Variovorax paradoxus: one gene and its partner. The protein of the gene in region 2 interacts with the protein of the main gene of each other region in a pairwise test. Links are inferred from orthologs where the notes say so. Each region holds a gene or a part of one and is shown on either strand. Other genes may lie near its edges.

The links. The genes of interacting proteins can lie anywhere in the genome.
Region 1: the proteins of QFZ47_RS26730 (region 2) and QFZ47_RS14880 interact in binary tests that used the Escherichia coli proteins (3 or more experiments, as listed by UniProt). The link is inferred for Variovorax paradoxus from one-to-one orthologs.

The regions. Positions count from the first base shown.
Region 1 is NZ_JAUSXL010000002.1:2,369,081-2,376,120, forward strand. The notes cover bases 1,969-4,800. They hold QFZ47_RS14880 (glutamate-5-semialdehyde dehydrogenase), read left to right. Parts: upstream 1,969-2,654; coding sequence 2,655-3,947; downstream 3,948-4,800. Other genes in these bases: holA (DNA polymerase III subunit delta), read left to right, coding at 1,969-2,604; gshA (glutamate--cysteine ligase), read left to right, coding at 4,068-4,800. In the rest of the region: leuS (leucine--tRNA ligase), read left to right, coding at 1-954; QFZ47_RS14870 (LPS-assembly lipoprotein LptE), read left to right, coding at 970-1,491; more of holA, read left to right, coding at 1,522-1,968; more of gshA, read left to right, coding at 4,801-5,381; QFZ47_RS14890 (potassium transporter Kup), read left to right, coding at 5,557-7,040. UniProt on the Escherichia coli protein: Catalyzes the NADPH-dependent reduction of L-glutamate 5-phosphate into L-glutamate 5-semialdehyde and phosphate. The product spontaneously undergoes cyclization to form 1-pyrroline-5-carboxylate.
Region 2 is NZ_JAUSXL010000002.1:4,887,993-4,895,199, forward strand. Bases 13-3,011 are described here. They hold QFZ47_RS26730 (sulfate/molybdate ABC transporter ATP-binding protein), read right to left. Parts: upstream 2,062-3,011; coding sequence 964-2,061; downstream 13-963. Other genes in these bases: QFZ47_RS26720 (P-loop NTPase family protein), read left to right, coding at 13-467; QFZ47_RS26725 (disulfide bond formation protein B), read right to left, coding at 437-967; cysW (sulfate ABC transporter permease subunit CysW), read right to left, coding at 2,148-3,011. Outside these bases: more of QFZ47_RS26720, read left to right, coding at 1-12; more of cysW, read right to left, coding at 3,012-3,041; sulfate ABC transporter permease subunit CysT, read right to left, coding at 3,043-3,930; QFZ47_RS26745 (sulfate ABC transporter substrate-binding protein), read right to left, coding at 3,931-4,947; QFZ47_RS26750 (RBBP9/YdeN family alpha/beta hydrolase), read right to left, coding at 4,944-5,519; QFZ47_RS26755 (peroxiredoxin), read right to left, coding at 5,540-6,181; QFZ47_RS26760 (LysR family transcriptional regulator), read right to left, coding at 6,296-7,207. UniProt on the Escherichia coli protein: Part of the ABC transporter complex CysAWTP involved in sulfate/thiosulfate import. Responsible for energy coupling to the transport system.

The sequences.
Region 1 (7,040 bases), 2.5 Mb from region 2 along the record:
ACCAAGGTCATGCGCGACCTGGGTCTGGTGAAGGTCGACGAGCCCTTCAGCAAGCTGCTCACGCAGGGCATGGTGCTCAACCACATCTACTACCACCGCGACGAGCGGGGCGGCAAGAACTACCACCCGCCGCTGGAGGTCACGCCCACGCTCGACGCGCAGGGCCGCATCGTCGGCGGCACCACCGCGGACGGCACCAAGGTCGAATACGGCGGCGTCGGCAAGATGGGCAAGAGCGAACGCAACGGCGTCGACCCGCAGGACCTGATCGAGAAGTACGGCGCCGACACCGCGCGCCTCTACACCATGTTCACCGCGCCGCCCGAAGCCACGCTCGAGTGGAACGACGCGGCCGTCGAAGGCAGCTACCGCTTCCTGCGCCGGGTCTGGAATTTCGGCGTCGCGCAGGCCGACGTGCAGCCGGCGGCGATCGCCGGGCAGGCCTTCGGCAAGGCCGCGCAGGCGCTGCGCCGCGAGGTGCATACCGTGCTGCGCCAGGTCGACTACGACTACCAGCGCATGCAATACAACACGGTGGTGTCGGGCGCAATGAAGCTGCTCAATGCGCTCGAAGGCTTCAAGCCTGACGGCAGCGCCGGCGACACGGCCGCGCTGCGCGAAGGCTTCGGCATCCTGCTGCGCTGCCTGTATCCGGCCACGCCGCACATCACGCACCAGCTCTGGCAGCAGCTCGGCTACGACAAGGAGCTGGGCGATCTGCTCGACGCGCCCTGGCCGGTGGTCGATGTAGGCGCGCTCGAGCAGGACGAGATCGAGCTCATGCTCCAGGTCAACGGCAAGCTGCGCGGCGCGCTGCGCGTGCCGGCCGGCGCCTCCAAGGCCGAGATCGAAGCGCTCGCGCTTTCCTGCGACGACTTCGTCAAGTTCGCCGAAGGCGCGCCGGCCAAGCGCGTCATCGTGGTTCCCGGCCGGCTGGTCAACGTGGTCATCTGAACGAACGACAGAAGCATGAACAATCGCAACGCCCCGCTGCCGCGCCGCGGCTTTCTCCTGGGTCTTGCCGCGGCGGGCGCCAGCCTGGGCCTGGCCGGCTGCGGATTCGAACTGCGCAAGGCGCCGGTGTTCGCGTTCAAGACGCTGTCGGTGTCGGGCAATTCGGAACTGATCAACCGGCTGCGGCGCGAAATGCGGGCCGCCGGCACGGTCACGCTGGTGCCGCCCGAGCAGGCCCAGACCGCCGACGCGATCCTCGAGATCCTCGGCGAGAACCGCGACCGCATCGTGATCTCGACCAATTCGGCGGGCCTGCTGCGCGAGCTGCAGCTGCAGCTGCGCGTTCGCTTCAGCCTGCGCACGCCGGGCGGCAAGATGCTGCTGGCGCCCACCGAGGTGTCGCAGACGCGCGACCTGAGCTTCAACGAAACCAACGCGCTCGCCAAGGAAGGCGAGGCCGAGCTGCTCTACCGCGACATGCAGGCCGACATCGCGCAGCAGCTGATGCGCCGCCTCGCGGCCGTCAAGGAACTCTAGGCTCGAGCCCACGCCGGCCGCTTTCCATCCATGCAACTTGCCAGCGCCCAACTGGGCTCCCATCTGCAGAAGGGGCTGAAGCCTCTCTACACGATCCACGGCGACGAGCCGCTGCTCGCGCAGGAGGCGGCGGACGCCATCCGCGCCGCGGCGCGCCTGCAAGGCTATACGGAGCGCAGCTCGTACACCGCGGCCGGCGCGCACTTCGACTGGAGCGCGGTGCTTGCGGCGGGCGGCTCGCTCTCGCTGTTTGCCGACAAGCAGATCGTCGAGATCCGCATTCCCTCGGGCAAGCCCGGCAAGGACGGCAGCACGGCGCTGCAGCAGCTGGCCGAGGGCGCGCCCGGCAACGACAGCACGCTCACGCTGGTGATGCTGCCGCGGCTGGACAAGGCCACGCGCACCGGCGCCTGGTTCTCGGCGCTCGAGAACAACGGCGTGAGCCTGCAGGTCGATCCGATCGAACGCGCCGCGCTGCCGCAGTGGATTGCGCAGCGCCTCGGGCTCCAGGGCCAGCGCGTGATGCCCGGCGACGAAGGCCAGCGCACGCTGCAGTTCTTTGCCGACCGCGTCGAAGGCAACCTGCTCGCCGCGCATCAGGAAATCCAGAAGCTCGCCCTGCTGCATCCGGCGGGCGAGCTGAGCTGGGAGCAGGTCGAAGGCGCCGTCAACAACGTGGCGCGCTACGACGTCTTCAAGCTCTCCGAGGCCGTGCTGGCCGGCAACCCGCAGCGCGTGGCGCGCATGCTCGACGGCCTGCAGGCCGAGGGCGAGGCCGAGGTGCTGGTGCACTACACGATCGCCGAGGACATTCGCGCCCTCAAGCGCGTGAAGGACGCCATGGCCGCGGGCCGGCCGCTGCCCATGGCGCTGCGCGAGAACCGCATCTGGGGCCCGCGCGAGCGCGCCTTCGAACGCGTGCTGCCCCGGCTCGACGACCGCATGCTGGCCCGGCTGCTGCGCGCGGCCCATGTGGTGGACGGCATCTGCAAGGGCCTGAAGCAGCCCGACTGGCCCGCCAGCAGTTGGCAGGCCCTGCAGCGCCTGGCGCTGATGCTGTGCCGCGCCTGCAGCAGCGCTGCGCTTGCTCCCTCTCCCTCCGGGAGAGGGTAGGGGTGAGGGCGCAAAGCCCGGGGTTGATCCAAATGCAGGAAAATGCCGGCATGAACGCGTTCAACGTCAGCGAGCACATGCAGACCCTCGGCCTGCAGGCAAAAACCGCCGCATTCCTCATGGCCCGTGCGGATGCAGCTACCAAAAACAGAGCATTGAAGGCGCTGGCCAAGCGCCTGCGCGAAGCCGGCCCTGGCTTGGCCGAGGCCAACCAGAAGGATCTGGCGCGCGCCACGGCCGCCGGGCTTTCGGCGCCGATGGTCGACCGCCTCAAGCTCACGCCCAAGGTCATCGAGACCGTGGCCCTGGGCTGCGAGCAACTCGCCGGCATGGCCGACGTGATCGGCGAGATCATCGGCATGAAGCAGCAGCCCAGCGGCATCCGCGTGGGCCAGATGCGCGTGCCGATCGGCGTCTTCGGCATGATCTACGAGAGCCGCCCCAACGTGACCATCGAGGCCGCGAGCCTGGCCATCAAGAGCGGCAACGCCGCGATCCTGCGCGGCGGCTCGGAGGCGATCGAGTCGAACAAGGCGCTGGCGCTGCTGGTGTCCGGCGCGCTGGCCGAGGCCGGCCTGCCGGTCGATGCGGTGCAGCTGGTGCAGACCACCGACCGCGAAGCCGTGGGCCAGCTCATCGCGATGCCCGAGTTCGTGGACGTGATCATCCCGCGCGGCGGCAAGGGCCTGATCGAGCGCATCAGCCGCGATGCCAAGGTGCCGGTCATCAAGCACCTGGACGGCAACTGCCACGTCTATGTGGACGACACGGCCGAGTTCGAAATGGCGCTGCGCATCGTCGACAACGCCAAGACGCAGAAATACAGCCCCTGCAATGCGGCCGAAGGCCTGCTGGTGTCGGCCGCGGTGGCGGAAGACTTCCTGCCCCGCATCGCCGCGATCTTCGCGGCCAAGGGCGTGGAAATGCGCTGCGACCCGGCGGCGGCCCGGATCCTGCGCGCGGATGAAACCCTCGGTTCCGGCGCAAGGGTCGTCGATGCGGTCGAGTCCGACTGGTCCGAGGAATACCTTGCCGCCGTGATCAGCATCAAGGTGGTCGAAGGGGTCGACGAGGCCATTGCGCACATCAACCGCTATTCGAGCCACCACACCGACGCCATCGTCACGCGCGACCATGTGCATGCGCAGCGTTTCCTGCGCGAGGTCGATTCGGCCAGCGTCATGGTCAATGCGAGCACCCGCTTCGCGGACGGTTTCGAGTTTGGCCTGGGGGCGGAAATCGGCATCAGCACTGACAAGTTCCATGCGCGCGGGCCGGTCGGCATCGAAGGGCTGACCTCGCTCAAGTACGTGGTGCTGGGGCAGGGCGAAGTGCGCAGCTGACGCGCCGGAAGGGGGCGGACTGAACCAAGTCCGCTCTACGTAGTCTTGTCATTGGGGCGGCCACCCCCAAATCCTACAATTCCGCTCTACCTTCAAGTACAAATCCAATAAGGCCGCCGCATGGTTCCGCATCTCGTCACCGCCCTGACCGGCCCGATCAACGAACTGGAACAGCGCGTACTCGACTCCACGCCCGCCATCGAGCGCTGGTTCCGGCTCGAATGGATGGAGCACACGCCGCCGTTCTACAGCGCGGTCGACATCCGCAATGCGGGCTTCAAGCTGGCGCCGGTCGACACCAATCTCTTTCCCGGCGGCTGGAACAATCTCACCAAGGAGATGCTGCCGCTGGCGGTGCAGGCCGCGCAGGCCGCCATCGAGAAGATCTGTCCGGAAGCGCGCAACCTGCTCGTCATTCCCGAGAACCACTCGAAGAACACCTTCTATCTTGCCAACGTCGCCCAGCTGGTGCGCATCTTCCACATGGCGGGACTCAACGTGCGCGTGGGGTCGATCGACCCGGCCATCAAGTCGCCCAAGAAGATCGAGCTGCCCAACGGCGAAACCGTGTGCCTGGAGCCGGTGGTGCGCAGCAAGCGCCGCCTCGGGCTCAAGAACTTCGATCCCTGCACCATCCTGCTCAACAACGAGCTGTCGGCCGGCACGCCGGGCATCCTGGAAGACCTGCACGAGCAATACCTGCTGCCGCCGCTGCACGCGGGCTGGTCGGTGCGGCGCAAGAGCAATCACCTGCACAGCTACGAAGAACTCTCCAAGCGCTTTGGCAAGCTGCTGGGCATCGACCCGTGGCTCATCAATCCGATCTATGCGCGCGCCGACGGCGTCGACTTTGCCGAAGGCCGCGGCATCGACGTGCTGACCAGCCATGTGGACGCGGTGCTGACCAAGGTGCGCCGCAAGTACAAGGAATACGGCATCAACGAAAAGCCCTTCGTCGTCGTCAAGGGCCATGTCGGCGGCGACGGCCCCGGCGTGATCACCGTGCGCGATGCGAAGGAAGTCGAGGGCCTGGTCGGCAAGCCGCGCAGTGCCCCGGCAGGCAAGGCGGGCGCGGCCGCCAGGGAACAACTGCGCGAGCCCGGCGAGGTGATCGTGCAGGAAGGCGTGCTGACCAACGAGCGCGTGCACAACGGCGTGGCCGAGCCGGTGGTCTACATGATGGACCGCTACGTGGTGGGCGGCTTCTACCGCGTGCATGCCGAGCGCAACCCCGACGAGAACCTCAAGCTTCCGGGTGCGAGCTTTGTGCCGCTGGCCTTCTCTGAAAGCGCGCATTTGCCGCAGCCCGGCGCCAAGCCCGGCGCGAGCGCCCCCAACCGCTTCTACATGTATGGCGTGGTGGGACGCCTGGCCATGGTGGCCGCGAGCTACGAAATGGAAGCCACCGATCCGGACGCCGAAATCTACGAATGATTTTCCGGGGCGGCTTGCAGACGCGGCGGTCGGCGGCAAAATAGCGGCCCCACAGCAAAGGAAACAAAAGGGCGGAGGGATGCGCGCGGCGTCTGGAAATTCCAACGCGGCTGCATTCTGGTGCGCGTGACGTCTGGTTACGCGCTGGCAATCCTCCCTTTTTCCCATCGACTTCGTGTCACCTCCCAAATCCTCTTCCGCCGCCGCTTTGATCATCGGCACCATCGGTGTCGTCTATGGCGACATCGGCACCAGCGTGCTGTATGCAGTCAAGGAAGTGTTCGGCCACGGCCACCTGCCGTTCACTGTCGACAACGTCTACGGCATCCTTTCGATGTTCTTCTGGACGCTCACCGTCATCGTGTCGATCAAGTACGTGGTGCTGGTGCTGCGGGCCGACAACGAAGGCGAGGGCGGCCTGGTCGCCATGCTGGCGCTGGCTTCGCGTGCGGTGGCCGACAAGCCCAGGTTGCGCCATGTGCTGCTGCTGGTGGGCATCTTCGGCACTTCGCTCTTCTATGGCGACGGCGTCATCACGCCGGCCATTTCGGTGCTGTCCGCGGTCGAAGGCCTCGAAGTGGTGTCGCCCCACTTCAAGCACTATGTGCTGCCGGTCACGCTGGTGGTGCTGTTCGGCCTCTTCGTGGTGCAAAAGCGCGGCACGGCGGGCATCGGCAAGTTCTTCGGACCCATCACGCTGGCGTGGTTCCTGGCGATTGCGGTGCTCGGCGTGTCGCAGATCGTTCACCACCCCGAAATCCTCAAGTCGCTGAACCCCTGGTTCGCGCTGAAGTTCATGTGGGAGAACCCGGGCACCAGCTTCATCCTGCTGGGTGCCACGGTGCTGTGCGTGACGGGCGCCGAGGCGCTCTACGCCGACCTGGGCCACTTCGGCAAGCGGCCGATCCGCGTGGCCTGGTTCACGGTTGTCATGCCGGCGCTCACGCTCAACTATTTCGGCCAGGGCGCGCTGCTGCTCGAGAACCCCGAGGCCGTGAAGAACCCCTTCTTCATGATGGCGCCCGAATGGGCGCTGGTTCCGCTGGTGCTGCTGGCCACGGCGGCCACGGTCATCGCATCGCAGGCGCTCATCACCGGCGCCTTCAGCGTCACGCGCCAGGTCATCCAGCTGGGCTACCTGCCGCGCCTGAACATCGAGCACACGAGCGTGCGTGCGGCGGGGCAGATCTACATTCCGCTGGTCAACTGGGGGCTGTTCGTGGCCATCGTGCTGGCGGTGGTCATGTTCCGTTCGTCGAGCAGCCTGGCCGCGGCCTACGGCATCGCGGTGACCACCGACATGCTCATCACCACGGTGCTGACCTTCTTCGTGATCCGCTACGCCTGGAAGTTGCCGCTGGTGCTGTGCATTGCGTCGACCGCGGTCTTCTTCGTGGTCGACTTCCTGTTCTTCGCTTCGAACCTGCTCAAGCTTTTCGAGGGCGGCTGGTTCCCGCTGGTGATCGGCGGCGCCGTGTTCACCCTGATGATCACCTGGAAGGAAGGCCGCCGCCTGATGGGCGAGGTGCAGCGCGCCGACGCGATCGAGCTCAAGGCCTTTCTCGATTCGGTGTTCGAAAGCCCGCCCGCGCGCGTGGACGGCACTGCGGTGTTCCTCACCGCCGAACCCGGCGTGGTGCCCAACGCGCTGCTGCACAA
Region 2 (7,207 bases):
CGAAGCAGAGCGTCATCGTCGACCTTGCGGCCCAGACGCTGGCGCCGCTGTCGCGCTGGATCAAGGAGTCGGACCTGTTCGACGTGTTCGACGAGCTGGGCGTGGCGGTCAACTTCTGGCATGTGCTGGATGACGGCAAGGACTCCACCGACCTGCTCGGCGCGCTGATCGACACCTTCGGCAACCGGCCCAACTACTTCGTGGTGCAGAACTACGGCCGCGGCAGCGACTTCGGCATGCTGCTGGCGTCGCAGTCGCTCTCCAAGGCCACCGCGAACGGCGCCCGCGTGATCACCCTGCCGCGCCTGCACGAGGCGAGCATGCGCAAGATCGATGCGCAGAACACCAGTTTCTGGAAGGCCGTGAACGACCGCGAGGGGGCCCACGCGCTCGGCCTGCTGGAGCGCCAGCGCGTGAAGTCCTGGCTGGCGACCGCCTATGCGGCCTTCGATACCCTGCCGTTGTAGCGCGCCGCGGGCCGGCGAAGCAGCAGCACGAGCAGCAGAACCGCCAGCACCACGAAGGCAATGAACGACCAGTTGGCCAGCGTCAGGCCGAGCAGCGACCAGTCGACCTTCGAGCAATCACCGCCGCCGCGAAAGATCATCGGCAACGCCCGCTTGAGCGGAAAGGTCTCGATCATTCCGTAGAGGTCGCGCCCGCAGGTCACGACCTCGGGCGGATTCCACTGGAGCCAGCTTTGCGAGGCCGCCGTGTAGGCGCCGCCAATGGCCGACACCAGCGCCAGAACACCGCCCGTTGCCTGCAGGCCACGGCTCCTGAACACGCCGGCCAGGCCGGTGAACAGCGCCACCAGCACCAGCGCATAGCGCTGCACGATGCACATGGGGCAAGGCTCGAGGCCGACCACGTGCTGCAGGTAGAGCCCGAAGGCCAGCATCAGGACGCAGGCCAGGCAGATCAGCCCATACGCGCGGCGCGGCGCGCCGAAGTACCAATCGATCAAGGGGAAACCCAATCTTCTTCTACGAACACCCGGGCCTTGCGCGGGGTGGCGACGACGGTGTCGCCCTCCTGCAGGCCCAGTTCACGGAACTGTTGCGCAGGGAGTTGCGCCTCGATGATGGTTCCGGAGCCCGGATTATCTGGATTCGTTTCGGTGGGCTCAAGTTCCAGCCGTGCGATCGGGCCGACCACGATGGCGCGCGACAAGGTGGCCACGATGCCGGTGGCGCCGGCGGTGTAGCGCTCCACGGTAAGGTCGTGCGGGCGCACGTAGGCCATCGCCTTGGCGTCGCGCGCGCCGCTGTGTTCGGGCGAATCCAGGCGCATGCCGTCCAGCTGCACCGCGCCGTTGTCGGCCCGGCCATGGAACAGGTTGACGTCGCCCAGGAAGCCGTAGACGAACGGGCTCGCGGGCTGGTCCCACACCTCCTGCGGGGAGCCGACCTGTTCGATGCGGCCCTTGTTGATGACCACCACGCGGTCGGCCACCTCGAGCGCCTCTTCCTGGTCGTGCGTGACGAAGATGGAGGTGACGTGCAGTTCGTCATGCAGCCGGCGCAGCCAGCGGCGCAACTCCTTGCGCACCTTCGCGTCGAGCGCGCCGAAGGGCTCGTCGAGCAGCAGCACCTTGGGCTCCACCGCCAGCGCACGCGCCAACGCGATGCGCTGCCGCTGGCCGCCCGAGAGCTGCGAAGGATAGCGGTCGGCCAGCCAGTCGAGCTGCACCAGCTTGAGCAGATCGGTCACCTTCTGCCTGATCTGCGCGTCGCTCGGGCGCTCCTTGCGCGGCTTCACGCGCAGGCCGAAGGCGACGTTCTCGAACACCGTCATGTGGCGGAACAGCGCGTAGTGCTGGAACACGAAGCCGACCTGCCGTTCGCGCACGTGCACGTCGGTGGTGTCTTCGCCCGAAAAGAGAATGCTGCCGGTGTCGGCCGTTTCCAGCCCCGCGATGATGCGCAGCAGCGTGGTCTTGCCGCAGCCCGAGGGGCCGAGCAGCGCGACGAGCTCGCCCGACTCCACGTCGAGGTTCACGTTGTTCAGCGCCCGGAAGTCGCCGAACTGCTTGCTGATGTTGCGGATTTCGATGCTCATGGATCTCTGCCTGTGTCTTCCTCTGATGACTCCCTCACCCCTCGGGGAGAGGGCCGGGGTGAGGGTTCTCCCCCACCCAAAAATCTTCAAGCCGCCGTGGGCCGCTCGGGCGGCAGTTCGGCAATCGCCTTCATCTCGCGTTCGTGGCGCCACTCGATAACCGACTTGATCACCAGCGTGACCAGCGCCAGGATGGCGAGCAGCGAGGCCACGGCAAAGGCCGCCACCGACTGGTATTCGTTGTAGAGCACTTCCACATGCAGCGGCATGGTGTTGGTCTGGCCGCGGATGTGGCCCGACACCACCGACACCGCGCCGAACTCGCCCATGGCGCGCGCATTGCAAAGAATCACGCCGTACAGCAGGCCCCACTTGATGTTGGGCAGGGTCACGCGCCAGAAGGTCTGCCAGCCGGTCGCGCCCAGCACGATGGCGGCCTGCTCTTCGTCGGTGCCCTGCGCCTGCATCAGCGGCACGAGTTCGCGCGCGATGAACGGGAAGGTCACGAACACGGTCGCCAGCACGATGCCGGGCACGGCAAAGATGATCTTGATGTCGTGCTCGGCCAGCCACGGGCCGAGCCAGCCCTGCGCGCCGAACACCAGCACGTAGATCAGGCCCGCCACCACCGGCGACACCGCGAACGGCAGGTCCACCAGCGTGGTCAGGAAGGCCTTGCCGCGGAACTCGAACTTGGCGATGGCCCAGGCCGCGGCCACGCCGAACACCAGGTTCAGCGGCACCGCGATGGCGGCCGTGATCAGCGTGAGGCGGATCGCGCTCCAGGCGTCGGGCTCCTTCAGCGCCTCGATATAGGCATCGAGGCCCTTGCGCAAGGCTTCCGTGGCCACGGCGGCCAGGGGCAGCACGAGGAACAGGAACATGAACGCGAGCGCAAGGCCGATCAGCGTCCAGCGCACCCAGGGCGATTCGGTGGTGCCGGCCTGCGCGCGGCGAATGATTTTGGAAGGCGCACTCATCTCATGCTCCTGCGCGCTTGCGCTGCCAGGCCTGAAGGCCGTTGATGACCAGCAGCAGGATGAATGAAATGACCAACATCACCAGCGCGACTGCGGTGGCGCCCGCATAGTCGTACTGCTCCAGCTTGCCGATGATGATGAGCGGCGTGATCTCCGAGATCATCGGCATGTTGCCGGCAATGAAGATCACCGAGCCGTACTCGCCGATGGCGCGCGCGAAAGCCATCGCAAAGCCGGTGAGCAATGCCGGCGCAATCGACGGAAAGATCACCTTCGTGAAGGTCTGCAGCCGCGTCGCGCCCAGCGAAGTGGCGGCTTCTTCGAGCTCCTTCTCGGCATCTTCGAGCACCGGCTGCACCGTGCGCACCACGAACGGCAGCCCGATGAAGATCAGCGCAATCACGATGCCCGCGGGCGTGAACGCCAGCTTGATGCCGTGCGGCTCCAGCAGTTGCCCGACCCAGCCGTTGCCCGCGAGCAGCGCGGTCAGCGAGATGCCGGCCACCGCCGTCGGCAGTGCGAACGGCAGATCGACCAGCGCGTCGACGATGCGCTTGCCCGGGAACTTGTAGCGCACCAGCACCCAGGCCACGAGCAGGCCGAACACGGCGTTGACCACGGCCGCGATCAGCGAGGCGCCGAACGTGAGCCGGTACGAGGCCATCACGCGCGGCGCGGTCACGGCCACCCAGAACTGCTCCCAGCTCAGCGTGAAGGTCTTGAAGACCAGCGCCGAGAGTGGAATCAAGACGATCAGGCTCAGGTAGAGGATCGAGAAGCCGAGCGTGATGTGGAAACCAGGCAGCACGCGCCTGGCGCCGCCGGCCCGGTTGGCACGCGCAAAAGGCGCTCCCGCGGACGGGAGCGCCGAAGAAACAGCGCCGCTCATTTACTTTGCGCCAGGGGTGTAGAGCTTGTCGAACTGGCCGCCGTCGTTGAAGTGCACCTTCTGTGCTTCGCCGAGGCTGCCGAACAGTTCCTGCACCGTGAACAGCTGCAGCGGCTTGAAGGTGGTGGCGTACTTCTTGAGCACGGCCTGCGAGCGCGGGCGCAGCGCATGCCTGGCCGCGATCTCCTGCGCTTCTTCGGAGTAGAGCCAGTCGAGGTAGGCCTTGGCGAGTTCGCCGGTGCCCTTCTTTTTGGTGCTGCGCTCGACCACGGCCACCGGGTTCTCGGCCACGATGCTGATCGACGGGTAGACCGAGTCGACCTTGCCCGAACCGAATTCGCGATCGATCGACACCACTTCGGATTCGAAGGTGATCAGCGCATCGCCGATGTTGCGCTGCAGGAAGGCGGTGGTCGCGTCGCGGCCGCCGCGTGCCAGCACCGGCACGTTCTTGAACAGCTTGCCAACGAACTCGGCCGCCTGGGCGTCGGTGCCGCCCTTCTTCTTGACGTAGCCCCAGGCCGCCAGGTAGGCGTAGCGCCCGTTGCCGCCGGTCTTGGGGTTGACGATCACGACCTGCACGCCGGGCTTGACCAGGTCGTCCCAGTCCTTGATGCCCTTGGGGTTGCCGTTGCGCACCAGGAACAGCATGGTCGAGGTGGTGGGCGATGCGTTCTCGGGGAATTGCTTGTTCCAGTCCTTCGCGACCACGCCGGCATTGGCAAGAAAGTCGATGTCGGTGGAGGTGTTCATGGTCACCACGTCGGCATCGAGGCCGTCGGCCACGGCGCGCGCCTGGGCGCTGGAGCCGCCGTGCGACTGGTCGATCTTCACGTCCTTGCCGGTGGTCTTCTTGTAGTTGGCCACGAACGCCGCGTTGTAGTCCTTGTAGAACTCGCGCGCCACGTCGTAGGAGGCGTTCAGCAGCGTGGTGCCCTGCGCGAAGGCGCTGCTGCCGGCGAGTGCCGAAGACGCCAGCGCGAGCACGGCGGCGAAGGTCTTGAATCTGGAAGTCATGAGGTTGCCAAGGTTTCTGAAAATTCACGGCCCGCAGGCCAGGCGGCGGGCTCGTCGGTCAGCGACTGGAGCAGGGCCAAGCCGAGCGGCCAGTCTCCATGTCCCGAATCGATGTTGATATGCCCCGCATTTTGCATGCGGACAAACTCACTGCCCCAGGCGCGTGAATAGGCGCCGGCCAAGCGGATCGGGCAATACGGGTCGTTGCTGCTCGCCACCACGATGCTGCGGTACGGCAGGGCCGCATACGGCACGGGCGCGAAGTCCGACAGCACGGCCCGGCGCTCCGGATCGGCCGGCGCCACCAGCAGCGCGCCCCGGATGCGGGCGGCGGCTTCGGGCGGCAGGTGCGCCGTGGCGATGCAGCCCAGGCTGTGCGCGGCAATCACCACCGGTCCGGGGCTTTCGAGCACCAGCCTGGCCAGCGTGTCCACCCAGGCCTCGCGCTTGGGCGAGGCCCAGTCGTCCTGCACCACCCGCGCCGCGCCCGGAATGCGCTCTTCCCACAGGCTCTGCCAATGGCCGGGCCCGGAGTCGCGCCAGCCGGGCACGATGATCACGGAAGTCTGCATGACGGCGCTGCCCTGCCCGCCTACCTGTTGGGCTGCGGCGTGATGCGCAGGTAAGGCTTCACGGCCTTGAAGCCCTTGGGGAAGCGCTCGGCGAGTTCGGCCGGGTCCTGGATGCTCGGGATGATGACCACGTCGTCGCCGTCCTTCCAGTTCACGGGCGTGGCCACCTTGTGGCTGTCGGTGAGCTGCAGCGAATCGATCACGCGCAGGATCTCGTCGAAGTTGCGGCCGGTCGATGCCGGGTAAGTAATGGTCGCGCGGATCACCTTCTTCGGGTCGATGATGAACACGCTGCGCACCGTGGCCGTGGCCGATGCGTTCGGGTGGATCAGGTCGTACAGGTCGGCCACCTTGCGGTCATGGTCCGCAATGATCGGGAAATTGACCGTGGTGTTCTGCGTCTCGTTGATGTCGCCGATCCATTCCTTGTGCCGGGTGGCCGGGTCGACGCTCAGCGCGATGGGCTTCACGCCGCGCTTGGCGAACTCGCCCGACAGCGCCGCGGTCTTGCCGAGCTCGGTGGTGCACACGGGCGTGAAATCGGCCGGGTGCGAGAAGAACACCACCCATGAATCGCCGGCCCACTGATAGAAGTCGAGGGGGCCGTCGCTGGAGTCCTGGGTGAAATTGGGGGCTGTATCGCCGAGTCGCAGGGTCGCCATGGTCGCTCCTTGAGTGGATGAGAGCCTGGGATTGTGCGAAGTGCGGCTTCAATGCCAAACGAATATCTACTTGTTTGGTTATGGCGTTTTCCGCATAAGGAGCCGCCGATCCGGCTAATACATGCCCGATTGGCTCCCGCTCATGTGCTCGGTCAGGAAATCGATCAGCCGGCGAACCGCCGGCACCAGCGCCCGCCGCTGCGGAAAAACCATGTGCGCGATCACCGGCGCCGGCCCCCAGCCGGGCAGCACCTGCGCGAGCCGGCCTGCCTCCACGTCGGCGCGGCACATGTAGCCGGGCAACAGCGTCGCGCCCACGCCTTCGAGCGCGGCCAGCTGCAGCGTTGCCAGGTCGTCCGCCACGCAGCGCGGCGTATGGACGTGCACGTGAATCTCGCCGTTCGGGCCCTCGAGCCGCCATTCGCTGCGGCCCTCGCCGTTGGCCGACATGGCCGTCGTCGGCAGCCGCGCCAGGTCGTCCGGCGTGCGGACCGGACCCAGGCGCTGCAGCAGCTCTGGCCGGGCGACGAGCACGGCGCGGCTGGTGCCCAGCACCTTGGCCACGAGCGTGGTGCTGTCCTCGATGGCGGGGCGCACGCGCAGCGCGATGTCGATTCCCTCTTCGATCAGGTCCACCGGACGGTTCATCACGCGCAGGTCGATGCGCACCGCCGGGTAGAGCTCCATGAAACGCGGCAGCAGCTGCGCGAGCCCGCTGTGGGCGATGGTGATCGGGCAGCTCAGGCGGACCGTGCCGCAGGGCTCGGTATGCACCTGCGCCACCGCCTCGGTCGCGGCCTGGGCCGCGTCCCGCACGGCGGCCGAGTGGCGCAGGAAGATCTCCCCCGCCGGCGTGAGCGACAGCCGCCGCGTGCTGCGCTGCATCAGCTGCACGCCGAGCCGATCCTCCAGCTCCGCCACGCGGCGCGACAGGCGCGACTTGGGAATGCCGAGCGCACGGCTGGCCGCGGCAAAGCCGCCGCGCTCTGCCACTTCGGCGAAGAAAACCATGTCGTTGGGGTCTTG